Regions from separate parts of the Streptomyces sp. NPDC091281 genome, predicted to be linked through region 4. Evidence: riboswitches for the same ligand, from Rfam matches in the RefSeq annotation. Region 4 holds a riboswitch; each other region holds the start of a gene.
What was found. Region 4 has a riboswitch for cobalamin ahead of metE (5-methyltetrahydropteroyltriglutamate--homocysteine S-methyltransferase). Riboswitches for the same ligand answer to the same signal wherever they lie in the genome.
Positions count from the first base shown of each region.

Region 1: it holds a riboswitch for cobalamin, as region 4 does, so the genes downstream of both, ACIQPQ_RS23295 (energy-coupling factor ABC transporter permease) here and metE (5-methyltetrahydropteroyltriglutamate--homocysteine S-methyltransferase) in region 4, are expected to answer to the same signal.
Region 2: it holds a riboswitch for cobalamin, as region 4 does, so the genes downstream of both, ACIQPQ_RS07295 (ribonucleoside-diphosphate reductase subunit alpha) here and metE (5-methyltetrahydropteroyltriglutamate--homocysteine S-methyltransferase) in region 4, are expected to answer to the same signal.
Region 3: it holds a riboswitch for cobalamin, as region 4 does, so the genes downstream of both, ACIQPQ_RS09335 (CbtB-domain containing protein) here and metE (5-methyltetrahydropteroyltriglutamate--homocysteine S-methyltransferase) in region 4, are expected to answer to the same signal.

Region 1 is NZ_JBIVUY010000009.1:22,117-28,982, forward strand. It holds gene ACIQPQ_RS23270 (hypothetical protein) at 1-906, opposite strand, end outside; gene ACIQPQ_RS23275 (YqjF family protein) at 1,316-2,071, opposite strand; gene ACIQPQ_RS23280 (energy-coupling factor ABC transporter ATP-binding protein) at 2,167-3,024, opposite strand; gene cbiQ (cobalt ECF transporter T component CbiQ) at 3,021-3,770, opposite strand; gene ACIQPQ_RS23290 (energy-coupling factor ABC transporter substrate-binding protein) at 3,777-4,175, opposite strand; gene ACIQPQ_RS23295 (energy-coupling factor ABC transporter permease) at 4,172-4,882, opposite strand; cobalamin riboswitch at 4,912-5,117, opposite strand; gene ACIQPQ_RS23300 (PP2C family protein-serine/threonine phosphatase) at 5,227-6,504, opposite strand; gene ACIQPQ_RS23305 (MarR family transcriptional regulator) at 6,652-6,866, shown strand, end outside.
Region 2 is NZ_JBIVUY010000002.1:623,554-630,419, reverse strand. It holds gene ACIQPQ_RS07310 (GntR family transcriptional regulator) at 1-714, shown strand, start outside; gene ACIQPQ_RS07305 (DUF3311 domain-containing protein) at 1,023-1,334, shown strand; gene mctP (monocarboxylate uptake permease MctP) at 1,331-2,959, shown strand; cobalamin riboswitch at 3,118-3,255, shown strand; gene ACIQPQ_RS07295 (ribonucleoside-diphosphate reductase subunit alpha) at 3,377-5,746, shown strand; gene ACIQPQ_RS07290 (ribonucleotide-diphosphate reductase subunit beta) at 5,746-6,756, shown strand; gene ACIQPQ_RS07285 (hypothetical protein) at 6,669-6,866, opposite strand, start outside.
Region 3 is NZ_JBIVUY010000003.1:90,522-97,387, reverse strand. It holds gene mmsB (3-hydroxyisobutyrate dehydrogenase) at 1-742, shown strand, start outside; gene ACIQPQ_RS09340 (enoyl-CoA hydratase) at 739-1,557, shown strand; adenosylcobalamin (AdoCbl) riboswitch at 1,685-1,786, shown strand; gene ACIQPQ_RS09335 (CbtB-domain containing protein) at 1,834-2,052, shown strand; gene ACIQPQ_RS09330 (CbtA family protein) at 2,072-2,830, shown strand; gene ACIQPQ_RS09325 (hypothetical protein) at 3,054-3,353, shown strand; gene ACIQPQ_RS09320 (histidine phosphatase family protein) at 3,417-4,013, opposite strand; gene ACIQPQ_RS09315 (short-chain fatty acyl-CoA regulator family protein) at 4,066-5,565, opposite strand; gene ACIQPQ_RS09310 (MmgE/PrpD family protein) at 5,740-6,866, shown strand, end outside.
Region 4 is NZ_JBIVUY010000003.1:475,361-482,226, forward strand. It holds gene ACIQPQ_RS10195 (SAV_915 family protein) at 6-416, opposite strand; gene ACIQPQ_RS10200 (magnesium and cobalt transport protein CorA) at 621-1,793, opposite strand; cobalamin riboswitch at 2,046-2,200, shown strand; gene metE (5-methyltetrahydropteroyltriglutamate--homocysteine S-methyltransferase) at 2,386-4,704, shown strand; gene ACIQPQ_RS10210 (universal stress protein) at 4,795-5,220, opposite strand; gene ACIQPQ_RS10215 (APC family permease) at 5,222-6,730, opposite strand.

The DNA.
Region 1 (6,866 bases), on a different contig from region 4:
GCACGGGTCGTCACCGCCGAGGCCCTTGGCCTCCCGGTCGACGGCGGCGCTCACGGCGGGCTGGACCTTCTTCGCCTGCTCGGAGTCGGGGAAGGTGGTGAGCAGCTCGCCGAACTGGGAGGCCCAGGTGGAGCGGTCCTCCGCGAGCCCCGTCGACCCGCACTCGTAGAGCGAGGTCGCCAGCCGGTCGTCCGGCCACTTCTCCAGCGCCCCGAGGTCCGTGGACGGCAGGTCGTCCGGCACGGTCCGCAGGTAGGTGAGCGGCGCGATCGCCGTGCAGTAGTCCTTGTCCTCGTAGGCGGCGGCGACGGTCGTGTAGTACGTCCGCATGCGCGACGGCACCTTCGCGGCGGCCCGCGAGCCGGGGTGGTCGGCGCGCAGGTCCTCGTAGTCCCGCAGGGCGCGGCGGTAGTCGGCGCGGCCGCTGCTGAAGTCGGTGCGGCCCGCCTTCGCCACCAGCGCGTCGGCCTCGTCGAGCCGGTCGAGGAGCATCTGCTCGGTCGCCTCGTCCTTGGCGTCGCCGTAGAGCACGACACCGCCCGCGGGCACGGCGAGCAGCACCAGGCCGAGGATCAGGGCGATCGGTGAGCGCGGGATCAGGGCGCGGCTGCGCAGGCCCACGACGGCGCCGTGCGCCGCCGCCGCGATCAGGACCGCGACGTAGAGGACGAGCCAGCCCGTCGGCACGCCGTCCGGGTCGGCGGGCAGCGCCACCAGGAGCAGCACGATCGTGGCCACCCAGCACACGGCGGCCAGGAGCCAGCGCCGGACCAGGAGGTAGCCGAGGCCGAGGCCGCTCAGGTTGAGCGCGGCGACGGCGGCGGCACGCGCCGCGTCCGGGGGCTCGGCCGGCGCGGGCGGGGCGGGCGGGCCCCAGATCTGGACGGGCGGCGGTCCGGGCGGCATGGGCGGCATGGCGAAGCCGGGGCCCTGTGCGGGGGCCGGTGCCGGTCCGGCGGCTGATCCAGGTGCGGGTGCGGGTGTCGGTGCAGGTCCTGGGGGTGGCGGCGGTGTCTGTGCCGGTCCCGTGGCCGGGTCCGGGCCGGACGCCGGGCCGGGTCTCGCCGCGTCCCCCGCTCCCGTGCTGTCCCCCGCCGCTGATCCCGGTCCCGACCCGTGGTCGTGCGGGCCGTACTGATCCCCGGACATCGCTGTCCTCCCCCATTGCCGACGCCGTCGCAACAGCGCCTGATCCCCTCGGACTTGGAAGTGTAAGGGCGGGAAGGACGGGCCGACAGGGGCGGCGGGGTCGATGACCGGTTCGAGTGCCGGGCGGGTCGCCCACCGCCTCCTCGCCGTGGGCGGCGCGGCACCGTCAGGGAGTCGGGATGCCCGCCGGACGACGTGCCGGGCGGCCCAGCCGTACCGGTACGCCGGGGGAGTACAGGACGCTGACCGGGGCCCCGGCCGGTGCGGGGAGCCCGGCGGCGGCGATGAGGTCCTCCTCGCAGACGAGGAGGTCCGCGCGGTACAGGGGCCAGCGCGGATGCTGGTTCGCGAGGTAGGCGGCACCGCCGAAGAAGGCGTTGTGCATGCCCCAGCGGGCGGTCAGGAAGTGCTCCAGCGCGGTCGGTTCCCCGATCCGCTCACCCCGCCGCACCACGATCCGGCTGGACGCCCCGCGCGGCCCCGGCCAACGCCGGGCACTGCGGTAGGCGACCGTGTCCCCGTCGGCGCGCACGCTCATCCGCGCCCACAGGTACGGCAGCCGGAACCCGGCCCGCCCCATCAGCACCGGGATCAGCCGGGAGGCGTCCATCGACCGGAACACCACCCCGCGCCGCCCGTCCGCGTCCACCGAGTACAGCCGCACGTTGGTCTCCGGGAACGACCCGAGGTACGGCACCCCCGGCAGCCCCAGCCAGCCGACCCGGTGCATCCGGAACGCGACGAGCCCGACGTACGTCCGCCCCTCGTGGACGTCCGGCACCGTGCCGCGCGGCAGCAGCGGCGCCACCGTCTCCGGGGCGACGGCCCAGTGCACGAAGCACAGGTCGAGCCACTGCTGCGTGAGCAGGGCCGTCCTTATGGGACCGGGGGCGTCGGGTGTCACTGCGGCGGGCGGCTGCACCGCGCCAGCATCGCAGACGGCACCCCCGGCGGCGGGACGCGGCCCCAGGGCACCCCGGAGCCGGGACCGCGCCGCGCTCCTTCCGGTCCTCCGGCTCAGCTCTCGGCCGGGAGCGGGGGAGCCGGGCGCGGCGCGATCAGCGCGGCCAGGTCCTCCGGGCTGCGGGGGCCCGCCTGGGGGTCGGCGAGCAGGCCCTGGGAGGTGAGGAGGCGCCCGACCGCGACGCCCCACGGCAGGCGCAGGCCCGCCTCCCGCAGGAGATCGGTGCGGGCCAGCGCGTCGGGGGCCGGGGCGGTGTGCGCGCCGGACGGGGTGAGCAGGGCCGCGTCGTCGGCCCAGCGCAGGGCCAGGTCGACGTCGTGGGTGGCCATCACCACCGTCGTACCGGCCGCGCGCAGCCCGTCCAGGGTGGCGAGCAGCCGCTCCTGCCCGTCGGGGTCGAGCCCGGCGGTCGGCTCGTCGAGGATCAGCACCCGCGGCCGCATCGCCACGGCGCCCGCGATCGCGGTCCGCTTGCGCTGGCCGTACGAGAGCAGGTGCGTCGGCCGGTCGGCGAGCGCGGTGATGTCCAGCGCGGCAAGCGCCTCCTCGACCCGGCCGCGCACCTCGGCGTCCGGAAGCCCCAGGTTCAGCGGACCGAACGACACGTCCTGCGCGACCGACGCCGCGAACAGCTGGTCGTCCGGGTCCTGCACCACCAGCTGCACGGACGTCCGCAGCCGGGTCAGCCCCTTGCGGTCGTACGTCACCGGCCGCCCCTCGACCGCGAGGGTGCCGGTGCGGGGGCGCAGGCCGCCGCTGAGCAGCCGCATCAGCGTCGTCTTGCCGCTGCCGTTGCGGCCCAGCAGCGCCAGGGCGCGCCCCCCGCGCACCGTGAAGTCGAGACCGTCGAGCACGACCGGGCCGTCCTCGTACGCGAACGACGCACCCCGCAGGGTGACCAGCTCGCTCATGACAGGGGACCTTCCAGGACGAGAGTGAGGGCGACGAGGGCCAGCAGCAGCCCGGCGCTCAGCACCGTGAAACGGACGGAGACCCGGGCCTCGGGCACCAGCACGCGCAGCGTCCCGTCGTAGCCGCGCCCGGCGAGACCCGTCTGGAGCCGCGCCGCGCGGTCGAAGGCGCGGACGAACGCGGTCGCGCCGAGCCCGGCCAGCGACCGCCACTCAGCGGCCCGGCCGGTGTGCCCGAGCCGGGCGGCCTGCGCCTGACGGATGCGCCGCACCGAGTCCAACAGCAGAAAACTCATGCGGTACGTCACCAGCGCCACGTCCACCACCGGCGCGGGCACGCCCGCCCGCACCAGGCGCGGCAGCAGGTCGGACATCGGCGTGGTGAACGCGAACAGCAGCACGCCCAGCGAGGCCGCCGACGTGCGCAGCATCAGCTCCCCGGCCCGCAGCGGGCCCCCGTCGGCGAGGGAGACCAGGCCGTCCGGCCCGCCCACCTGCACCAGCAGGGTCACCGCGCCGGTCGCGCAGAACCCCAGCGGGACGCGGTACGCCCGCCACAGCCGGCGCGGCGGGACGCCCGCCGGGCCGAGCAGCACGGTCAGCGCCGTCAGCAGGACGAGGGCCGCCCCGGGCCACGGCGGCAGCGAGATCGCGAGCAGGGTCAGCCCCAGCCCGAGCACGGCCTTGTCCACGGGATGGCGGCGGCGCCAGCGACTGCTGTGCGCCGCCGCGTCGATCGGCAGCACCGGGACTCAGACCCGTCCCCGCGCGGACCCCTCGCCCTCGGCGAAGCCCTCCGGCGCCCCTTCGGGTCCGTCGGCGCGGGCCAGGGCGCGGGCCTCACCCTGCCTGCGGCCCCGGTGGACGCCGAAGTAGTAGGCGAGGACGCCCGCGCCGAGCGCCGCCTGCACGGCGAACAGCGCCGACTCGATCTCCCCGGACGGCGGCTCGTACAGCGGGGTGAACCACGGCTCGTAGTCCGGCTCGATCTCGGTGATCGCGGTCTCCGCCTCGGCGTCGGCGCCGACGAACGGCTCCTCCTTGTGGTCGCCGAGCCCGAGGGCCAGCGGCAGCACCGCGAGGGCGAGGACGGCGAGCAGCAGCAGGAGGTTGGTGCGGTTGTTCCGGTTCAGCTTCGGGTTCGGGCTCATCGGGCCACCGCCTCCGTGGTGTTCTTCGCCGCGCCGCGTCCGCCGCCGGTCACCAGCACGCCCAGCCGGGTCAGTTCGCCCTTGCTGGACTGCACCAGCAGCCGCATCACGAGCACGGTCAGCAGGCCCTCGCTCACGGCGAGCGGGATCTGCGTGACGGCGAAGATGGAGCCGAACTTGCCGAGCGCGCCCAGGAACCCGGTGCCGGGGTCGGGGAACGCCAGTGCCAGCTGCACGCTGGTCACGCAGTAGGTGGACAGGTCGGCGGCGAACGCGCCCAAGAACACGGCCGGCATCAGCGGGACCCCGAACCGCTTCAGCAGCCGGTAGACGCCGTAGCCCGCCCACGGGCCGACGATGGCCATGGAGAAGACGTTGGCGCCGAGCGTGGTGAGCCCGCCGTGCGCGAGCAGCAGCGCCTGGAAGAGCAGGGTGATCGTGCCCAGGACGGCCATGATCGGCGGGCGGAACAGGATCGCGCCGAGGCCGGTGCCGGTCGGGTGGGAGCAACTCCCGGTGACCGACGGCAGTTTCAGCGCGGACAGGACGAAGGTGAAGGCCCCGGAGGCGCCGAGCAGCAGGGTGCTCTCGGGGTGCTCCCTGACCTCACGGGTGAGTGACCGGACTCCGTGGACGACGAACGGCGCCGACGCGACGCCCCAGGCGACCGCGTGCGCCGGAGGCAGAAATCCCTCGGCTATGTGCATGGCTTGGCAGACCCTCTCCAGCACCTCGTGGATGGTTGACGCGCCCTGGCCGGTCTCCTGGCTGACGGGTGACACCGCCCGTGCTCCGCCTTCCCGGGTCCGAGGACCCAGTGGCTGCCCGTGAGGGCCGGAGCCGGACTTCCCGATCACAGTGGCGAGGGCCGCACCGGCATCACACCGGATTTCCCGTTCACCAAGGCGTCGTGACAGTAGTGCCAGTACAGGGGCGGTGACAAGCGGCACCGGGGGGCGCGCCCACGGCGGGCGGGGGTCTCACGCACCGGCGTGGCCGCGGGCGCGGGGAGCCGTCCCGCGCCCGTCGTGTGTCCGTCGGGGAAGGCGGCTCAGCGGCCGTGCCAGTCGAGGCAGAGGACGAGGGCGTCGTCGTCGGGGACCGGACGGCCGCGGTGGCTGGTCAGTTCGCGCAGCACGGCGCGCGGCACCTCGGCGGCGGGCAGCAGCCGGGTGGCGGAGATGGCGCGGGCGAGCGCCGCGTCGCCGTACGCCTCGCCGCCGGGGGAGGCGACCGCGTAGACGCCGTCGCTCACGAACACCAGCCGGTCTCCGGGCTGCACCTGGAACTCCTGGGCCACGTAGTCGGTCTCCTCGAACATGCCCAGCGGGAGCTGCGCGTCGAAGTGGACCCGCTCCACCACCCCGTCGCGCAGGCGCAGCAGTTGCGGGGAGCCCGCGTCCACGACGCGGGCGCGGCCGGTGGCCGTCTCGACGTCCAGCATGAGCACGGAGAGATAACTCCGGCCCCGGTAGTGGGCGTAGACCGCCTGGTCGGCCAGGGCCGCCTGGTCGGCGAGCGGGATGCCCGCGCGGCGCGCGTTGCGCAGCGCGTTGACGGCGAGGCTCGTCAGCAGCGAGGCCTCCGTGCCCTCGCCCATGCCATTGGTGACGTACAGCGTCAGCCGGTCGGCCGCGGCGGACCAGTCGAAGTTGTCGCCGTGGATGGCGTACGCGGGCTCCAGCTGGGCGCCCAGCTCGTACTCGGGGAAGGAACAGGAGCGGCCGGGCAGCAACTGCCACTGGATCTCCGCGGCCAGGGTCAGCCGGTCGCGGCGCCGGGCCCGCAGATACAGGTCGGTGTCGCGGTCGGCGACGACCACCTCACGGCCCAGCACCTCCGCGATCTCCCGCAGTTCGTCCAGCGGCGCCGACGCGTACTCCTGGTCCGGCAGGTCCACCGACAGCACGCCCAGCCGGTCACCGCGCACCGACACCGGCAGATGCACCCGCACCAGCCCTTCCTCACCGCGCAGGGGCTGCACGAACGGCTCCTGAGACCCGAACGCCCGCCCGGCCGGGCTGTTGTGCACCGACGGGACGTCCGACGCGCCTTCCGCCCCGCCGACCGCGGGTCCGGCGCTCCCGACGCCTTCCGGGCTCTCCGTATTCTCTGGGTTCTCTGCGTCTTCTGTGTTCTCTGCGTGTTCGATGCTCTCCGTGTTCTCGGGCGCGAACACCGGTTGCAGGGTGGTCAGGCTGTAGTCGGCCATGAACAGCTCCACGGCGCGCGCCCCGTACTGCTCGGCCAGGGCGCGACGGAGCGCGTCCAGCAGCTCGTGCGGCGCCGCCGTCCGTACGGCGCGCTCTGTGGTCTCGAATCTCTTCACGACGGTGATGCACCGATCCTTCGTGGTGGGTCGGCCCGTGAGCCGGAGGTGTCCGCCGGGACCCGTCGGACACCCGCCGCTCGTCGGGCGGGGGTTCGGAAACGCGTGCCCTAGTACGCTGGCGGTCGCCCCAGCGCCTGCGAGAGTGTGACCGTGACTGCCTTCCGTGACCGGCCGGACCCCGACGAGGTGGCACGCGTGACCTCGACGGCCGCCGAGCTGCTGGAAGTGCTGTGGGGCCGCGCCTCGACCGCTCCGGCGTCCGCGTCCCAGCTGCGGGTGCTGCTGATCCTGGAGCACCAGGACGGCATCAACCTGCGCACACTGGCCGACTCGCTGGCCTCCACCCCGCCCTCGACGAG
Region 2 (6,866 bases), on a different contig from region 4:
ACCGCGCGCGTGCCCAAGTACTACCGCCTGAAGAAGCATCTGCTCGACATGACGGAGACCCAGTCGCCCGGCACCCCGGTCCCGCCCGAGCGGACCCTGGCGGCCGAGTTCGACACCTCGCGCACCACCGTGCGCCAGGCGCTCCAGGAACTCGTCGTCGAGGGACGGCTGGAGCGCATCCAGGGCAAGGGCACCTTCGTCGCCAAGCCCAAGGTCTCCCAGGCCCTCCAACTCACCTCCTACACCGAGGACATGCGGGCCCAGGGCCTCGAACCCACCTCGCAGCTCCTGGACATCGGGTACATCACGGCCGACGACCGGCTCGCCGGGCTGCTCGACATCACCGCGGGCGGGCGGGTGCTGCGCATCGAGCGGCTGCGCATGGCCAACGGGGAGCCGATGGCCATCGAGACCACCCACCTCTCCGCGAAGCGCTTCCCGGCCCTGCGCCGGTCCCTCGTCAAGTACACGTCCCTCTACACCGCCCTCGCAGAGGTGTACGACGTCCACCTCGCCGAGGCCGAGGAGACCATCGAGACCTCGCTCGCCACCCCGCGCGAGGCCGGGCTGCTCGGCACCGACGTGGGCCTGCCGATGCTGATGCTGTCCCGGCACTCGCTGGACAAGGACGGCGCGCCGGTGGAATGGGTGCGGTCGGTGTACCGGGGGGACCGGTACAAGTTCGTCGCCCGCCTCAAGCGGCCGACGGACTGAGCGGCCGGGGCGAGTCCGGGCGGCCGGGCGGTCCGGGGAGGTTTTCCGAGCGGCCCGGAGGGGTTTTCCGGGGTCTTCCGCCGCCCCGATCGCTCAACCGTGCTGAGCGGTTCCCGTAATTCCTGGGGAATTGGGCCGTTCCGTGAAAGCCCCTGTTCCGCGGTCCGGGGAGATTCCGTGGAACCGGGCGTTTCCGGGTTTGAGGACCGATCCACGGGAGAGGTCTTCCCCTGGGTTTTTCCGTCACCTACATTTCGCTGCGCGTTGCACCTGCGACCGAAGTGATCAGCGAGGGACGGAGCCGCCCTGTGTCCACACCCCCACAAGTCCCGGCCAGGCCGGTGGTGACGCCCCTGCGCGTCGTCATCGGCCTGTGTCTGTTCGCGCCCTTCGTGGCGATGCTCTGGGTCGGGTCCTACGCCAAGACGGACCCGGCCTTCATCGGCATCCCCTTCTTCTACTGGTACCAGATGCTGTGGGTGCTGCTGTCCACCCTGCTGACCGTGCTCGCCCACCAGCTCTGGCGGCGTGACCAGCGCGCCCGCCACGGCGCCGCCCGGCCCGCCCCCGGCACCGGACCGGACACCGCCCCGCAGCCGAAGGACGGTGCGTCCGAGTGAACGACGGCGTCAACGGCGTCGCGCTCGCCGTCTTCATCTTCTTCTTCCTGGCCGTCACGGTCATGGGCTTCCTCGCCGCGCGCTGGCGCAAGGCCGAGAACGAGCACAGCCTCGACGAATGGGGCCTCGGCGGCCGGTCGTTCGGCACCTGGGTCACCTGGTTCCTGCTCGGCGGCGACCTCTACACCGCGTACACCTTCGTCGCCGTGCCCGCGGCGATCTACGCGGCCGGGGCGGCGGGCTTCTTCGCCGTGCCCTACACGATCCTGGTCTACCCGCTGATCTTCACCTTCCTGCCCCGCCTGTGGTCGGTGTCGCACAGGCACGGGTACGTCACCACCTCGGACTTCGTGCGGGGCCGGTTCGGCTCCAAGGGGCTGTCGCTGGCCGTCGCCGTCACCGGCATCCTCGCCACCATGCCGTACATCGCGCTCCAGCTCGTCGGCATCCAGGCGGTGCTGGACGTGATGGGCGTGGGCGGCGGCGAGGACACCAACTGGTTCGTCAAGGACCTGCCGCTGCTGATCGCCTTCGGCGTGCTGGCCGCGTACACCTACTCCTCGGGGCTGCGGGCACCCGCGCTGATCGCGTTCGTGAAGGACACGCTGATCTACCTCGTGATCGCGGTGGCGATCATCTACATCCCGATCAAGCTCGGCGGGTTCGACGACATCTTCGCCAAGGCGGGCGACGCCTTCGCGCAGACCAACCCGGCGACCGGCGCGCCCCGCGGCGCCCTGGTCCCGGCCGAGGCGGGGCAGTGGACGTACGCCACGCTCGCCCTGGGTTCGGCGCTGGCGCTGTTCATGTACCCGCACTCGATCACCGCGACGCTCTCCTCGCGCAGCCGCGAGGTGATCCGCCGCAACACCACGATCCTGCCGCTGTACTCCCTGATGCTGGGCCTGCTGGCGCTGCTGGGCTTCATGGCGATCGCGGCCGGGGTGAAGGTGTCCAACGGGCAGCTCGCCATCCCGCAGCTCTTCGAGGACATGTTCCCCGACTGGTTCGCGGGCGTGGCCTTCGCGGCGATCGGCATCGGCGCGCTGGTCCCGGCGGCGATCATGTCCATCGCGGCGGCGAACCTCTTCACCCGCAATATTTACAAGGACTTCATCAAGCCCGACGCGACGCCCAAGGAGGAGACCCGGGTCTCCAAGCTGGTCTCGCTGCTGGTGAAGGTGGGCGCGCTGGTCTTCGTGCTGACCATGGACAAGACGGTCGCCATCAACTTCCAGCTCCTGGGCGGCATCTGGATCCTCCAGACCTTCCCGGCGCTGGTGGGCGGCCTGTTCACCCGCTGGTTCCACCGCTGGGCGCTGCTCGCGGGCTGGGCGGTCGGCATGGTCTACGGCACGGTCGCCGCGTACGGCGTGGCCTCGCCGACGCAGAAGCACTTCGGCGGCTCGTCGAAGGAGATCCCCGGCATCGGTGAGATCGGCTACATCGGCCTCACCGCGTTCGTGCTGAACCTGGCCGTCACGGTGGTCCTCACCTTCGTCCTGAAGGCGCTGAAGGCCCCCGAGGGCGTCGACGAGACCCGCCCGGAGGACTACACCGCGGACTCCGGCGACCCCGGCGTCCAGGTGGAGCTGCCGCCCGCCACGGCGGGCTCCTCGCACTAGCGCGACCGGGCGCGGGCGCCACCCCTGGCGTTTTGCCGACACCTTCCGCGCCACCCCTGGACAGACACGCCGACGGGCCGCCGTAAGCACTATGCTTCGGCGGCCCGTTGACGCTGCGGAGCCACCCCGACACAACATCTGGGGCTGGCGCGACAGGGCGACACAAGATGTATGCTCGTGCTCGCTGTCGCCGCAGGGGAATCCGGTGCGAATCCGGAACTGTCCCGCAACGGTGTACTTGCGTGTTTCCGCACGCGTGGTCAGTCCGAGGACCTGCCGGCAGCGCACCCGAACCGTCCGGTGCGGGTGCCTGACGTCCGGGTCTCGCGGAGTGGGCCGGTGGACGCGACGCCGTGCGCGCTCGTGTGCTGCCCCCTGCCCTCCGCCAGGCCCCCGCCGAGCGAGGGAGAGCCCCCAGTGACCATCGCGCCAGCCGAACCGGCTTCAGCAGTCCAGGTGGAGACCGACGGTCCCGGGACCGCACTGCTGCGGACCCTGACCGAGCTGACCGCCGACCTCCCCGACGCCGACCCCGGACGGGTCGCCGCCGCCGCGCTGCGCGGCCGGTCCGCGCGGGCGGACGAGGCCGAGCTGCGCGAGCTGGCCACCGAGGCGGCCGCCGGACTCATCGCCGAGGACCCCGCCTACTCCCGGCTGGCGGCCCGGCTGCTGACCATCAGCATCCGCGCCGAGGCGGCCTCCCAGGGCGTCACCACCTTCACCGACTCGGTCGCCGTCGGCCACCGCGAGGGCCTCATCGCCGACCGCACCGACGCCTTCGTCCGGCTGCACGCGGCCCGGCTCGACGCGCTGATCGACCCCGCCGCCGACGACCGCTTCGGCTACTTCGGCCTGCGCACCCTGCACAGCCGCTACCTGCTGCGCCACCCGCACACCCGCAGGGTCGTCGAGACGCCCCAGCACTTCCTGCTCCGCGTCGCCGCCGGACTCGCCGAGGACGACTCGGTGCGCGCCCTGGACGAAGTCGCCGCGCTCTACGGGCTCATGAGCCGGCTGGACTACCTCCCGTCCTCCCCGACCCTCTTCAACTCCGGCACCCGGCACCCCCAGATGTCGTCCTGCTACCTCCTCGACTCCCCCAAGGACGAGCTGGACTCCATCTACGACCGCTACCACCAGGTGGCCCGCCTCTCCAAGCACGCCGGCGGCATCGGCCTGTCCTACTCCCGCATCCGCTCCCGCGGTTCGCTGATCCGCGGCACCAACGGGCACTCCAACGGCATCGTGCCGTTCCTCAAGACGCTGGACGCCTCCGTCGCCGCCGTGAACCAGGGCGGGCGGCGCAAGGGCGCCGCCGCGGTCTACCTGGAGACCTGGCACTCCGACATCGAGGAGTTCCTGGAGCTGCGGGACAACACCGGTGAGGACGCCCGCCGTACGCACAACCTGAACCTCGCGCACTGGGTGCCCGACGAGTTCATGCGCCGCGTCAACGCCGACGAGCAGTGGTCGCTGTTCTCCCCGGCCGACGTGCCCGACCTGGTCGACCTGTGGGGCGAGGAGTTCGACGCCGCCTACCGCAAGGCCGAGGCGGACGGCCTCGCCAGGAAGACCATCCCGGCCCGTGAGCTGTACGGCCGCATGATGCGCACCCTCGCGCAGACCGGCAACGGCTGGATGACGTTCAAGGACGCCGCCAACCGCACCGCCAACCAGACGGCCGAGGCCGGACACGTCGTCCACTCCTCCAACCTCTGCACGGAGATCCTGGAGGTAACCGACGACGGCGAGACCGCGGTCTGCAACCTCGGCTCGGTCAACCTCGGCGCGTTCGTGACCGGCGGCGACATCGACTGGGAGCGGCTGGACGAGGCCGTGCGCACCGCGGTCACCTTCCTCGACCGGGTCGTCGACATCAACTTCTACCCGACCGAGCAGGCGGGCCGCTCCAACTCCCGCTGGCGTCCGGTGGGTCTGGGCGCGATGGGCCTCCAGGACGTCTTCTTCAAGCTGCGGCTGCCGTTCGACTCCCCCGAGGCGCGCGCCCTGTCCACCCGGATCGCCGAGCGGATCATGCTCGCCTCCTACGAGGCGTCCGCCGACCTCGCCGAGCGCAACGGCCCGCTGCCCGCCTGGGAGAAGACCCGCACCGCCCGCGGTGTGCTCCACCCCGACCACTACGGCTTCGAGTTCACCTGGCCCGAGCGCTGGGCGGCGCTGCGCGAGCGGATCGCCGCCACCGGCATGCGCAACTCGCTGCTGCTGGCCATCGCGCCGACCGCCACCATCGCGTCCATCGCGGGCGTGTACGAGTGCATCGAGCCGCAGGTGTCCAACCTGTTCAAGCGCGAGACGCTGTCCGGCGAGTTCCTCCAGGTCAACTCCTACCTGGTGCAGGAGCTGAAGGACCTCGGCGTGTGGGACGCCCGCACCCGTGAGGCGCTGCGCGAGGCCAACGGCTCGGTGCAGGACTTCGTGTGGATCCCGGACGAGGTGCGCGCGCTGTACCGCACGGCGTGGGAGATCCCGCAGCGCGGCCTGATCGACATGGCCGCCGCCCGGACGCCGTACCTGGACCAGGCGCAGTCGCTGAACCTGTTCCTGGAGACGCCGACCATCGGCAAGCTCTCCTCGATGTACGCGTACGCCTGGAAGTCGGGCCTGAAGACGACGTACTACCTGCGTTCCCGGCCCGCCACCCGCATCGCGCGCGCGGCCCAGGCCCAGGCGCAGCCCGAGAAGACCATCCCCGTCCAGCAGGTGTCCTCCGAAGAGGCCATCGCCTGCTCCCTGGAAAACCCCGAGTCCTGCGAGGCCTGCCAGTAATGTCCAGCAATCAGAACCTTCTCGACCCGGGCTTCGAGCTGACGCTGCGCCCCATGCGCTACCCGGACTTCTACGAGCGCTACCGGGACGCCATCAAGAACACGTGGACCGTGGAGGAGGTCGACCTCCACTCGGACGTCGCCGACCTCGCGAAGCTGTCGCCGGAGGAGCAGCACCTGATCGGCCGCCTGGTGGCGTTCTTCGCCACCGGTGACTCGATCGTGGCGAACAACCTGGTGCTGACGCTGTACAAGCACATCAACTCCCCCGAGGCGCGGCTCTACCTGAGCCGGCAGCTCTTCGAGGAGGCCGTGCACGTCCAGTTCTATCTGACGCTGCTGGACACCTACCTGCCCGACCCCGAGGACCGGACGGCCGCGTTCGCCGCGGTGGAGAACATCCCCTCGATCCGCGAGAAGGCCGAGTTCTGCTTCAAGTGGATGGACTCGGTGGAGAAGCTGGACCGGCTGGAGACGAAGGCCGACCGCCGCCGCTTCCTGCTCAACCTGATCTGCTTCGCCGCGTGCATCGAGGGCCTGTTCTTCTACGGCGCCTTCGCGTACGTGTACTGGTTCCGCAGCCGCGGCCTGCTGCACGGTCTCGCCACCGGCACCAACTGGGTGTTCCGCGACGAGACCATGCACATGTCCTTCGCGTTCGAGGTCGTCGACACCGTCCGCAAGGAGGAGCCGGAGCTGTTCGACGCCGAACTGGAGCAGCAGGTCACCGACATGCTGCGGGGTGCCGTCGAGGCGGAGCTCCAGTTCGGGCGCGACCTGTGCGGTGACGGCCTGCCGGGCATGAACACCGAGTCGATGCGCCAGTACCTGGAGTGCGTCGCCGACCAGCGGCTCGTCCGCCTAGGCTTCGCCCCGGTGTACGGCTCGGAGAACCCGTTCTCCTTCATGGAGCTCCAGGGTGTTCAGGAGCTGACCAACTTCTTCGAGCGCCGTCCGTCGGCGTACCAGGTCGCGGTGGAGGGCACCGTGGACCTGGACGAGGAGTTCTGAGCCGAGGCCCCTTCGGGGCTCCGGTCCTCCCCCCGCTCCGCCGCCGCCAGTTGGCGGTCGATCCGGCGCTCGTGGCGCAGTCCCACGAGCGCCGGAGCCATGAGGAGGAG
Region 3 (6,866 bases), 380 kb from region 4:
CGGGGCGGTCGCGGACGCCGACGTCGTCGTCACCATGCTGCCCGCCGGACGGCACGTCCTCGGGCTGTACGACGAGATCCTCGCCGCCGCCCGCCCCGGCACCCTCTTCGTCGACTGCTCCACCATCGACGTCGCCGACGCCCGCACCGCCCACGAACGGGCCGTGACGGCGGGGATGCGGGCCCTGGACGCCCCCGTCTCCGGCGGCGTGGTGGGTGCCGAGGCCGCCACTCTCACCTTCATGGCGGGCGGCGGCGACGCGGAGTTCGCCGAGGCCCGGCCCCTGCTGGAGGCCATGGGCCGCCGGGTCGTGCACTGCGGCGGCCCCGGCGCCGGACAGGCCGCGAAGATCTGCAACAACATGATCCTCGGCGTCTCCATGATCGCCGTCAGCGAGGCCTTCGTCCTCGGCGAACGCCTCGGCCTCTCCCACCAGGCGCTCTACGACGTGGCCTCCGCCGCGTCCGGGCAGTGCTGGGCGCTCACCGTCAACTGCCCCGTCCCCGGCCCCGTTCCGGCCAGCCCCGCCAACCGCGACTACCGGCCGGGCTTCGCCGCCGCCCTCATGGCGAAGGACCTCGGCCTCGCCGCCGACGCCGCCCGCGCCACCGGCACCGACACGGAACTCGGGCGCCGGGCGGCTGAGTTGTACGCGGCCTACGCCGAACAGGTCGGTGCCGCCGAGGACTTCTCCGGCATCGTCCGCACCATCCGCGACCGGGGAGAGGAGCGCACCGCATGACGGGCGTACGGGAGAGCGACGGGGCGACCGGTGGTCCGGCGGGGGAGTACGAGACGATCCGGGTCGAGCGCGAGGGCCGTACCGCCCTGATCACGCTGGACCGGCCGAAGGCCCTCAACGCGCTGAACCTGAAGGTCATGGAGGAGGTCGTGGCCGCCGCCGAGGCCCTGGACCGGGACCCGGAATGCGGCTGTGTCGTCATCACCGGCTCGGAACGGGCCTTCGCGGCCGGGGCCGACATCAAGGAGATGGCCGACCGCGACTACCTCGACATGTACCTCACCGACTGGTTCACCGCCTGGGACCGCCTCGGGCAGCTCCGCACGCCGACGGTCGCGGCGGTCGCCGGGTACGCGCTCGGCGGCGGCTGCGAACTGGCCCTGCTCTGCGACATCGTGCTCGCCGCCGACACGGCCGTCTTCGGCCAGCCGGAGATCAAGCTCGGCGTCATCCCCGGCATCGGCGGCTCCCAGCGCCTGACCCGCGCCGTCGGCAAGGCCAAGGCGATGGAGCTGTGCCTCACCGGCCGCACCATGGACGCAGCCGAGGCCGAACGCGCCGGACTCGTCTCCCGGATCGTCCCCGCCGACGCGCTGCTCGGCGAGGCACGCGCCGTCGCCGCGACCGTCGCCGGGATGTCCCTGCCGGTGGCGATGATGGCGAAGGAGGCCGTCGGCCGCGCCTTCGAGACGACCCTCGCCGAGGGCGTCCGCTTCGAACGCCGCCTGTTCCACGCGGTGTTCGCCACCGCCGACCAGAAGGAGGGCATGGCCGCCTTCACGGAGAAACGGCCGCCCGTCTTCCGCCACCGGTAGGCCCCGCGGCGCGCCCCCGGCGCAGGCCGGGCGGCGCGCCGGTAAGGGTTCGGTGTGAGGGGCTCCCCGGCGGGGGTCCGGCCCTTGGCCAGGACCTCCGCCGGGGAGTACCGTCCCGTCCGGTATCGACGACGGACACGGAAGCCGGTGGAAATCCGGCACGGTCGCGCCACTGTGAACGAGCCGCCCCACCGCGGGCCGCCCGTGAGTCAGACCCTTGGCCGTCGTCCTGTGCACCACCGAGATGGGACGCGAACTCCCAGAGGAGGCCCCGCCATGGCGCAGCATGTCGCCCCGCCCGCCAGCACCCCCGCCGTACCGGCCCGACTGCCGCTGAGGGACATCGCGCCCTGGGCGGTCTTCTTCGGCGTCCTGATGCTGGTGCTGCTGTACTTCGTCGGCGCCGAGCAGGGTGCCACCGCCGTCGTCTCCGGCGAGGACGTCCACGAGTGGGTGCACGACGCCCGCCACCTGCTCGGCTTCCCCTGCCACTGACGAGGGGCGCCGCACTTCCATGAACTCCGCGATCGTCCGTAACCTCCTCGTCCGCGGCATGCTCGCCGGCCTCGGTGCCGGTGTCCTCGCCCTGGTCGTCGCCTACTTCCTCGGCGAGCCGAACGTCGACAGCGCCATCGGCTTCGAGGAGTCCCACGCCCCCGCTCACGAGCACGAGGTCGAACTCGTCTCGCGCGGCCTCCAGTCCACCGCGGGCCTGGCCACCGGCATCCTCGTCTACGGGGTCGCCTTCGGCGGCATCGCCGCGCTCGCCTTCTGCTTCGCGCTCGGCCGCGTCGGCCGCTTCGGCCCCCGCGCCACCGCCCTGCTGCTGTCGGGCGCCGCGTTCGTCGCCGTGTACGCGGTGCCGTTCTTCAAGTACCCGGCGAACCCGCCCGCGGTCGGCGACCCCGACACCATCGCCCGCCGCACCACCCTGTACTTCCTGATGATGGTGCTCAGCGTGCTGCTCGCGGTCGCCGCGGTGATCGTCGGCAAGCGGCTCGCCCCCCGGCTGGGCACCTGGTACGCCACCGTCGCCGCGGTGGCCGGTTTCCTCGTCGTGATCGGGCTGGCGTACGCCTTCCTGCCCACGGTGAACGAGGTGCCCGGCGACTTCCCGGCCGCCCTGCTGTGGCGGTTCCGGCTCTCCGCCCTCGCCCTCCAGGCCACGCTGTGGGCCGGATTCGGCCTCGTCTTCGGCGAACTCGCCGAACGCCTGATCCACCCCCGGCCGGCCGCGGTTCCCGCGGGCGCGGCGGCTGCCTCCCCGCAGTGAGCCGACCGAGCCGTCCGGCACGACGGGAGGGCCCGCGGAACCGTCCGCGGGCCCTCCCGCGTTCTCCCGGTGACCCCGCCGGACCGACTCCGTCACCGGCACGGCACTTCAGGACGGGCAGGACACCATGCGCGAACGACCGGGCCGATTAGCCACGGACCCCGACCGCGGAGACTTCGACCGCGGGGACGGGACCGGCGGCGAGGAGCGCAGGAGGAGCCGAGTGAGCCGACAACCCCAGCCGCGCCGCATCACCCTCGGCGGTCGCGAGGCGGTCGCCCTCACCCCGGAGGAGTACGCCCAACTCGTCGCCAGCCGACGGCAGATCGGCGGCCAGAGCGCCCGCGTCCGGGTGCTCGGTGAACAGGTGCGGCGCACCGACCGCCTCCTGCGGGAACTGGAGACCCTGGTCGCCGCACCCGGCGAGGGCTGCACGCACCCGCCGGACCCCGACCCCGCCCCCGGCTGCCTGCGCTGCGCCGTGGCCGACCTGCTCCGCCGCCACCGGGACACCGGCCGCTGAACTCCCGTACGCGCGGGACCGGTCCGTACGAGCGGCCGGGATCGGCCTGTCCGGGCGGCCGGGTCAGTCCGTGGCCGTGTTCGTGGTCGCGTCGAGCGGACGGCCGAGCCGCAGGTTCCAGCGCCCGGACCGCCCGCTGACCTCGGTCGCCGTCAACGGCGCCACGTCCAGCCGCCAGAACGCCTCCACGGGCGCCCCCACCACCCGCACCACCACGGCCCGTACGACGTCCGGCTCGACCACCGCGACCGTACGGCCCTCGCCCGCCGCCGCGTCCAGCCACACGGCGACCCGGTCGCACAGGTCCCGTACGGACTCCCCGCCGTGCGGCGCCGACGCGGGGTCCGCGAGCCAGCGGGCCACCGCCTCCGGCTCCGCCGCGCCGACCTCGGCCAGCGTCAGGCCGCGCCACCGGCCCACGTCCAGCCCCGCCAACCCGGCCGCCACGGAGGCCTCCTGGACGTCGAGACCGAGCGCCGCCGCCGTCTGACGGCACCGCGCCGACGGCGACGTCACCACGCGCGTACCGCCGGGCAGCGACCCGGCCGCCGCGCGGGCCCGCGCCGCCCCGGCGGGCTCGATCGACGCGCCGTCGTCGAAACGGACCTCCCGCAGCGAGGCGTTCATCGCGGGCGGGACGAAGGTGACACGGCTGGTCACACGCGTACTCCTGACGGGAGGGAGACAGAGAACGGCGAGCGGGCCACGGTGCTCACGGGGTGCGCGCCTCCACCGGGTACGGCACGTACGTCCGCCGGTCGGGGTCGACGGCGAGGCGTCCTCCGGCCGGGGGCCGGGCGCGCTGCGCGCAGTCGCGGCGTTCGCAGATGCGGCAGCCCAGGCCGATGGGTGTGGCCGCGCGGGGGTCGTCGAGGGCGATGCCCTCGGCGTAGACGAGGCGGTGTGCGTGCCGTAGTTCGCAGCCCAGGGCGATCGCGAACTCGGCGCGCGGCGCGTGGTGCCCGAATCCGCCGCGGGTGATGGTGCGGGCGATCCAGAAGTACCGTTTCCCGTCGGGCATCTCGGCGACCTGGGTGAGTATCCGGCCGGGCGCGGAGAACGCCTCGTACACGGTCCACAGCGGGCAGGTGCCGCCGAGGCGGGAGAAGTGGAAGTCGCTCGCGGACTGGCGTTTGGAGATGTTCCCGGCCCGGTCGACGCGTAGGAACGAGAAGGGTACGCCCCGGCGGCCGGTGCGCTGGAGGGTGCTGAGCCGGTGGCAGACGGTCTCGAAGCCGACGCCGAACCGGGCCGACAGCAGCTCGACGTCGTAGCGCACCTCCTCGGCCGCCGCGAGGAACGTGCCGTACGGCATCAGGAGGGCGCCCGCGAAGTAGTTCGCGAGACCGATGCGGACCAGGGCGGGCGACTGCGGCGAGGTGAGTTCCTGCGCGCCGTCGGCGAGGGCGCGCAGGAGGGGGCCGTGCTCCAGCAGGGCCAGTTGGGTGGCGAGCTGGAAGGCGCGCTGCCCGTCGCTGAGCCAGGGGGACAGGAACAGCAGCCCGGAGTCCGGGTCGTAGCGGCGGGCGTCGGCGGAACGGCCCGCGGCGGCCCGCACCACACGGACGCCGTGCCGCTCGGCCAGCCGGGCGGTGAGCGGGTCGGCGGTCCGGCCCGGCCGCAGGTCCAGGGCCTCCGCGAGCCGTTCCGCCTCGGCGTCCAGCGGCTCGAAGTGGTTGTGGTGGGCGTAGAAGAAGTCACGGACCTCGTCGTGCGGATCACCCGGCGGCAGCGGCATCCCGTACGGCGCCGGAGCCCCGCCCGCACCGGCACCGGTGGCCGCACCGTGCGCGGAGGCCGTGGGGTCGGGTGAGGCGAGGGCCGCCGTCTGGTCGGCGGCGTCCCGGTAGCGGCGGTGCAGGGCCACCAGGGCGCGGGCGATCTCCGGGTGGTCGCGGGCCGCCTCGGCGATCTCCTCCGGGGCGGGCGGTGCCGTCCCGCACGCCTCGTCGGCGAGCGCGGCCCGCAGATCGGTGGCGAGCCGGTCCTCGTCGGCGTCGGAGAAGAACTCCGCGTCGACTCCGAAGACCTCCGCGATCCGCAGCAGCACCGACGCGGTGAGCGGGCGCCTGCTCTGCTCGATCTGGTTGGCGTAGCTGGTGGAGATGCCCAGCGTGCGGGCCAGGTCGACCTGGTTCATGCCGTGCTCGCGGCGCAGCCGGCGCAGCCGGGCATGGGCGTACACCTTGCGGTCCGCCGTTCGTCCCGCCATGGGCCACCTCCTCAGCACGCGTCCTTGCGAACATAGCATCCGCATCCTTCGCAGAATTCGCAGATTCGCAGCTCGGGAAGGTACGGAATCCGCACGGGGGAGAGGTGGTCCGCGGGGCCGCCGCCGGGGAGGCTCCCCTTGTCAGCCCCGTAGCCCGGCCCTCCGAGGAGTTCTGTGATCGACCATCCCGTCCGCGTCCACCCCAGCGCCGACCGGCTGCCGCGCGAGGAGCAGCTCGCCTGGCGGCTCGCCGCCGTCGCCACCGGCACCGGCGCCCCGGACGCCGAGAGCGCCGCCATGGCCGTCAACCGGATCGTCGACAACGCGGCCGTAGCCGTCGCCGCGCTGGCCCGCCGCCCGGTCGCCGTGGCCCGCGCCCAGGCCACCGCCCACCCGTCCGCCGCCCCCGGCGCGAGCGTCTTCGGCTCGGCCGCCCGGGTCTCCCCGGAGTGGGCCGCGTGGGCGAACGGCACCGCCGTCCGCGAACTCGACTTCCACGACACCTACCTCGCCGCCGACTACTCCCACCCCGGCGACAACATCCCGCCGCTGCTCGCCGTCGCCCAGCACACCCGCCGCACCGGCGCCGACCTGCTGCGCGGCATCGTCGCCGCCTACGAGATCCACGTCGCGCTGGTCAAGGGCATCTGCCTGCACGAGCACCGCATCGACCACGTCGCCCACCTGAGCGCCGCCACGGCGGGCGGGCTGGGCGCGCTGCTGCGGCTGCCGACGGAGACCGTCTATCAGGCGGTCCAGCAGGCCGTGCACACCACGACCGCGACCCGGCAGTCCCGCAAGGGCGAGATCTCCAGCTGGAAGGCGTACGCCCCCGCCTTCGCCGGGAAGGCCGCGATCGAGGCCGTCGACCGGGCGATGCGCGGCGAGACCTCACCGTCGCCGATCTACGAGGGCGAGGACGGCTTCCTCGCCCGGATGCTCGACGGACCCGACTCCGCCTACACGGTGCCGCTGCCCGAAGCGGGCGAGGCGCGCCGGGCCATCCTCGACACGTACACCAAGGAGCACTCCGCCGAGTACCAGGCGCAGGCGATCATCGACCTGGCGCGGCGGCTGCGGGAGAAGACCGGCCCCCTGGACCGGGTCCGCTCGGTGGTCCTGCACACCAGCCACCACACCCACCACGTCATCGGCTCGGGCGCCAACGACCCGCAGAAGTACGACCCCGACGCGAGCCGCGAGACCCTCGACCACTCCGTGCCGTACATCCTCGCGGTCGCCCTGGAGGACGGCGTCTGGCACCACGAGCGCTCCTACGCCCCCGACCGGGCCCGGCGCCC
Region 4 (6,866 bases):
TCCCCTCAGCCGATCCGGGACACGAGCGCGGGGACCGGAGCGGGGCCGGCCGTGCGGTCGGGGGCGGGCGCGGGCCGCTCGGCCGCGGGGGCGGGCGCGGACGGCGCCGGGGCGGGGGCCGAGGATGCCGGGGCGGGGGCGGAGAGCGGCGGGTCGACCGTCACCGTGGTGACGCCGAGCGGGGCGGTGAGGGCGCGCAGCGCGGGTTCGGCGAGCCGGATCCACGGCTGGCCGGTGCCGAGGGTGGCGGCGAGCCGGGCGGCGCTGGTGAAGCCGACGGCCGTACGGGCGCCGAGCGGGGTGCGGAAGAGCCGGGTGACGTTCCCGGCGGGGCCCGGCCGGACCGGGACGTAGAGGGGTCCGGCCGGGGTCCGTTCGCAGGGTTCGGGGTCGTCGCCGCACAGGGGTGCTGCCATGGGATGCCTCCTGAGGGGCCCGGGGACCGGTGGTCCGCGGGTCCGGGGGTGGTTCGGGGAACCTGGTCGTGGTTCCCGGCAAGGACGCTATGCCCGCCCGGCCCGCCGCCGGGACCCGTCCTGACGCGACGCTGACGCGGTGAGCGCCGTCCCTGACGGATCACTGACGGCGCGGGGGCGGGCCGGAGCGGCGCCCGTACCGCGTCAGAGCCAGTCGCGGTGCTTGAAGACGACGTACAGGCTGACGCACACCAGGGCCATCAGGGCGACGGCGAAGGGGTAGCCGAGGGTCCAGTGCAGTTCGGGCATGTGGTCGAAGTTCATGCCGTAGACCGTGCCGATGAGGGTGGGGGCGAAGAGGATGGCGGCCCAGCTGGAGATCTTCTTGATCTCGTTGTTCTGGGCGTGGCCCGCCTCGGCGAGCGCCTTCATCTCCTCGTTCTGCGCCTGGGTGACGAGGGTGGCGTTGACGGTGAGGATGTCGCCGAGCATCTGCCGGAAGCCGTCCACGCGTTCGGCGACGGTGGTGGCGTGGTCGGCGACGTCTCGGAGGTAGCGCTGGAGTTCCTCGCTGGTGCCGTACTTGGCGAAGCCCGCCTCCAGGCCGCGCATGATGGTGAGCAGCGGGCGGGTGGCCCGCTGGAAGTCGACGACCTCGCGGGAGAGCGCGTAGATGCGGCGGGAGACGTTGGGGTCGCCGCCGAACACCTCGGACTCGATCTCGTCGATGTCGTTCTGGAGTCCGGCGACGACGGGCGCGTAGCCGTCGACGACCGCGTCGAGGATCGCGTAGAGCACGGCCTCGGGGCCCAGGGCGAGGAGGTCGCGGTCGTTCTCCAGGCGTTTGCGGACGGCGCCGAGGTCGGGGGCCTGGCTGTGCCGGACGGTGAGGACGAACTCGGGGCCGACGAAGATGTGGATCTCGCCGAAGTCGACCTCCTCCGTCTCGTCGAGGTAGCGGGCGGAGCGCAGGACGACGAAGAGGGTGGTGCCGTAGCGTTCCAGCTTGGGGCGCTGGTGGGCGACGATCGCGTCCTCCAGGGCAAGTTCGTGCAGCCCGAACCGTTCGGCGGCCTGGCCGAGCTGTTCCGGGGAGGGCCGGTAGAGGCCGATCCAGGCCATCGTGCCGGGCTCGCCGGGCAGCCGGGCGTAGATCTCGGCGAGGTCGGCGGGAACGTCCAGGCGGCGGCCGTCGCGGTAGACGGCCGCGTCGACGAGGCTGCGCTCCAGGGGTTCGCGCGGCGGCTCGGCGTCGGTCCAGGGGTCCATGGAGCGTTCGGGCGCGGGGTCGGTGTCGGGGTCGTCGCCGCGGGGGTGACCGGCGGACCGCAGGGGCCACTTCCCGGCGCGGGACGCGCGCGCTCGCCAGTCGGACATGGGCGCACCTCCTGGTGGGACGGCGTGACCGAGCCTAGGTGCTGCGGCGGGGGCCCGCGACGGCACACGGCCGGGCGCGGTACGGGTGCACGGCCGGGGCGTGCTGTTCCCGGTGGGGGCCCGGTTCAATCCCGTGGCACGGGTGGGTCAGGTCACCATCCGAATGGTGGACGTGACGCAGCGCACGGTACGGGGGCGCCGTAGGGTGGGCGGCGCAGCTGGTTCGCCCCGTCCGCCAGGCGGGATGCGTCGTAAGAGGGAACCCGGTGGGAATCCGGGACTGCCCCGCAGCGGTGAGCGGGAACGACCGCCGTCATACGCACTGGACCCTCGGGGGTCCGGGAAGCGACGGCCACTAGGTGTCCCCCGGTGTTGTCCGGAGGGCGTGCCCGCGAGTCCGAAGACCTGCCCGTTGCCCGTACGCGAACCCTCGCGCACGGACATCCCGGTGACCTCGTGGGCGGGTCGGCGTACAGAGCAGACGGACGACCGCGCCGTGCCGCGCGGGGTCGGACCCGTCCGCTCCGTCACCCCTTCGCGCTCTCGTCCCGCCACCGGGATCTCAGGGATTCGTCTCGCGAAGGAGATCTCCGTGACCACCAAGCCCGCAGCCGCGGCAGCACGGGCCACCGTGTACGGCTACCCCCGTCAGGGTCCGAACCGGGAGCTGAAGAAGGCCGTCGAGGGCTACTGGAAGGGCCGCGTCACCGCCGACGCCCTCCGGGCCACCGCCGCCGACCTGCGCCGCGACACCTTGCGGCAGCTCGCCGACGCCGGCATCGACGAGGTGCCCACCGGTCACTTCTCGTACTACGACCACGTCCTCGACACCACCGTCATGGTCGGCGCGGTCCCGGCCCGCCACCGGGCCGCCGTCGACGCGGACGCCCTGGACGGCTACTTCGCCATGGCGCGCGGCACCCAGGACGTCGCGCCGCTGGAGATGACCAAGTGGTTCGACACCAACTACCACTACCTGGTGCCCGAGCTGGGTCCGGACACGGAGTTCACGGCCGACTCCGCCAAGCAGGTCGCCGAGCTGGAGGAGGCCCTCTCGCTCGGCCTCGCGGCCCGCCCGGTCCTGGTCGGCCCGGTCACCTACCTGCTGCTGGCCAAGCCCGCGCCCGGGGTCCCCGCCGACTTCGAGCCGCTCACCCTCCTCGACCGGCTGCTGCCGGTGTACGCCGAGGTCCTCGCCGACCTGCGCGCCGCGGGCGCCGAATGGGTCCAGCTCGACGAGCCCGCCCTGGTGCAGGACCGCACCCCGGCCGAGCTGAACGCCGCCACCCGCGCCTACCGTGACCTCGGCGGTCTCACCGACCGCCCCAAGCTGCTCCTCGCGTCCTACTTCGACCGGCTCGGCGAGGCCCTGCCCGTCCTGGCCAAGGCCCCGGTGGAGGGCCTGGCGCTGGACTTCACCGAGGCTGGCGCCGCCCAGCTCGACGACCTCGCCGCCGTCGGCGGACTGCCCGGCAAGCGGCTGGTCGCGGGCGTCGTCAACGGCCGCAACATCTGGATCAACGACCTGTCGAAGTCGCTCGCCACCCTCGGCACCCTGCTGGGTCTCGCGGACCGGGTCGACGTGGCCGCGTCGTCGTCGCTGCTGCACGTGCCGCTCGACGCGAGCGCCGAGCGCGACATCGAACCGCAGATCCTGCGCTGGCTCGCCTTCGCCCGCCAGAAGACCGCCGAGATCGTCACCCTCGCCAAGGGCCTCACCAGCGGCACCGACACCATCGCGGGCGAACTCGCCGCCAACCGGGCCGCCCTCGCCTCCCGCGCGAACTCGCCGATCACCCACGACCCGGCCGTCCGCTCCCGCGCCGCCGCGGTCACCGACGCCGACGCCCGCCGCTCCCAGCCGTACACCGAACGCGCCGCCGCCCAGCGCGCCCACCTCGGGCTGCCGCTGCTGCCGACGACGACCATCGGCTCGTTCCCGCAGACGGGTGAACTGCGCACCGCCCGCGCCGATCTGCGCGCGGGCCGCATCGACACCGCCGGGTACGAGGAGCGCATCAAGGCGGAGATCCGCGAGGTCGTCTCCTTCCAGGAGAAGACCGGCATCGACGTCCTCGTGCACGGCGAGCCCGAACGCAACGACATGGTGCAGTACTTCGCCGAGCAGCTCACCGGCTACCTCGCCACCCAGCACGGCTGGGTGCAGTCCTACGGCACCCGCTACGTCCGCCCGCCGGTCCTGGCCGGGGACATCTCGCGGCCCGAGCCGATGACCGTGCGCTGGACGTCGTACGCGCAGTCCCTCAGCGACCGTCCCGTCAAGGGCATGCTAACCGGGCCCGTCACCATGCTGGCCTGGTCGTTCGTCCGTGACGACCAGCCCCTCGGCGACACCGCCCGGCAGGTCGCCCTCGCCCTGCGCGACGAGGTCGGCGACCTGGAGACCGCCGGCACCTCGGTGATCCAGGTCGACGAGCCCGCGCTGCGCGAGACGCTGCCGCTGCGCGCCGCCGACCGGCCCGCCTACCTCGACTGGGCCACCGAGGCGTTCCGCCTCAGCACCGCGGGCGTCCGCCCGGACACCCAGATCCACACCCACATGTGCTACGCCGAGTTCGGCGACATCGTCCAGGCCATCGACGACCTCGACGCGGACGTCATCAGCCTGGAGGCGGCCCGCTCGCACATGCAGGTCGCCCGCGAACTCGCCGCGCACGGCTACCCCCGCGAGGCGGGACCGGGCGTGTACGACATCCACTCGCCGCGGGTGCCGAGCGCGGAGGAGGCGGCGGAGCTGCTGCGGACCGGACTGAAGGCGATCCCCGCCGAACGGCTCTGGGTCAACCCGGACTGCGGCCTGAAGACCCGCGGCTGGCCCGAGACGCGGTCCTCGCTGGAGAACCTGGTCGCGGCGGCCCGCACCGTCCGCGAGGAACTGCCCACGAGCTGACCGGTCACCGTGGGCCGGGGGTCCGGGGCGTGTCGCACGCTCCGGACCCCCGGCCGCGGTCTCAGCCGTCCCGGTTTCAGTCGTCCCGTCTCAGTCGTCCGTCTCCGCCATGGGGACGCAGAGCACGGGCACCGGGGACAGGTGGAGCAGCTTGTGCGGGGTGGAGCCGAGCAGCGCGCCGCGCACCGGGCTCTCGCCCCAGCTGCCGACGACGATGACCCGGCCGCCGTGCCGTTCGGCCGCGTCCAGGAGGGCCTGGGCGGGCTTCTGGTCGATCACCTCGACCGTCGCCGGGACCCCGGCCGCCTCCGCCTCCGCCACGGCGTGCTGGAGGGCGACCCGGCCCGACTCGCGCAGCGCCTGGAGGTGGCTGCGGTACTCCTCGCCCATGCCGCCGGGCGCCGCCGCGCCGTAGACCAGCACCAGCGGCTCGTCGAAGGCGGCGGCGGTCTGGACGGCGACGCGCAGGGCGCGGACCGCGCCCGGGGACTCGTCGTAGCCGAGGATCACCGACATGTCAGGACTCCTTGCCGTGCACGAGGTCGGGGTCGGCCACGCCGGGGCGCTCCGACCAGAACGCGGGCGCCCGCAGCCGCCACACGATCATGATGATCACGCCGGCCAGGGCGATGCCGATGCCGATGACCAGCGGCGGGCCGACGCCGAACCAGGAGGTCCCGGTGTAGGAGTTGGCGGGGTCGGCCATGTCCTGGACGGACTCGACGAGCAGCCAGGCCAGCAGTCCGGCGCCGACCAGCGGGCCGAGGCCGATGAGCAGGAAGTGGTGCAGGCTCTCGGTGAGGTGGCGGCGGTAGTAGACGGCGCAGGCCACACCGGTGAGGGCGTAGTAGAAGGCGATCAGCAGGGACAGCGCGGTGAGCGAGTCGAACAGGGCGTTCTCGCTGATCTGGTTGACGACGACGTACCAGGCGATGGCGATGGCCGCGACCCACCAGGTGCTGACGTCGGGGGTGCGGAAGCGCGGGCTGATGTGGGCGAAGTGGCGGGGCAGCGCCTGGCGGCGGGCCATCGACAGGGCGGTGCGGGAGGCGGGGATGATCGTGGTCTGGGTGGAGGCGAGCGCCGAGGTGGACACCGCGACCAGCACGATCCAGTCCCAGCCGCCCAGCGCCTGGTTCGCGAGGAGCGCGAAGACGAACTCCTCCTCGTCGGCGTTGTCGGCGAGGAACGCCGGTCCCGCGTAGGCGACGACGGCGAACGCCACGGACACGTACGTGACGAGCAGGACGACGGTCGACCAGATCGCGGCCTTGCCGGGCGCGGTGGCGGGGTCCTCGGTCTCCTCGGAGAGGTTGACCGCCGACTCCCAGCCCCAGTAGATGAACACGCCGAGCAGCAGGGCCGCGGTCAGCGGGGCACCGCCCGCGCCGAACGGGTTGAGCCAGTCGATCGCGGGGTCGAGGGAGTCCGGGGTGCCGGTGCCGGCGTAGACGCGGTAGAGCGCGACGCCCGCGAAGATCAGCAGGCAGACGACCTGGGCGAGGATGAGGACGTTCTGCACCTTCGCCGAGAGTTCGGTGCCGATGACGCAGACCGCGGTCATGACGATGATGAGCAGGACCGCGAGGATCTGGCTCACCGCCTCGTTGTCGGCCCAGCTGTCCAGGCCGACCGCGAGGAGGCCGAAGGTGACGGCGACGTCGGCGAGCGAGCCGACGACGAGGACGCCGGTCATCGCGATGGCCCAGCCGCCGATCCACCCCGCCCACGGGCCCATGGCGCGGGTGACCCAGGAGAAGGTGGTGCCGCAGTCCTGGTCGACCCGGTTGAGGTAGTAGAACGCCGACGCGATCAGCAGCATCGGCACGAAGGACGCGAGCATCACGCCGGGCGCGTAGGTGCCCACGAGGACCACGACGGGTCCGATGACCGCGGCCAGGGAGTACGCCGGGGACGTGGCGTTGAGTCCGATGACCAGCGCGTCGACGAACCCGATCGCGCCCGCCTTCAGACCGTCCGCCGGACGGTCCGACGGCGGGCGCGCGTCCGCGGTCTCCTCGGCCATGGTTCTCCACCTCGCCTCTTCGCGGCCGCGCGGGGTGCGCGGCCCTCGCCCATACAACAGGGCGGAACGGGTTTCCACCGGGCGGGGAAGCCCGCACCGCACCGCACGTCACCCGGGTGCCCGACCGGGGGCGGGG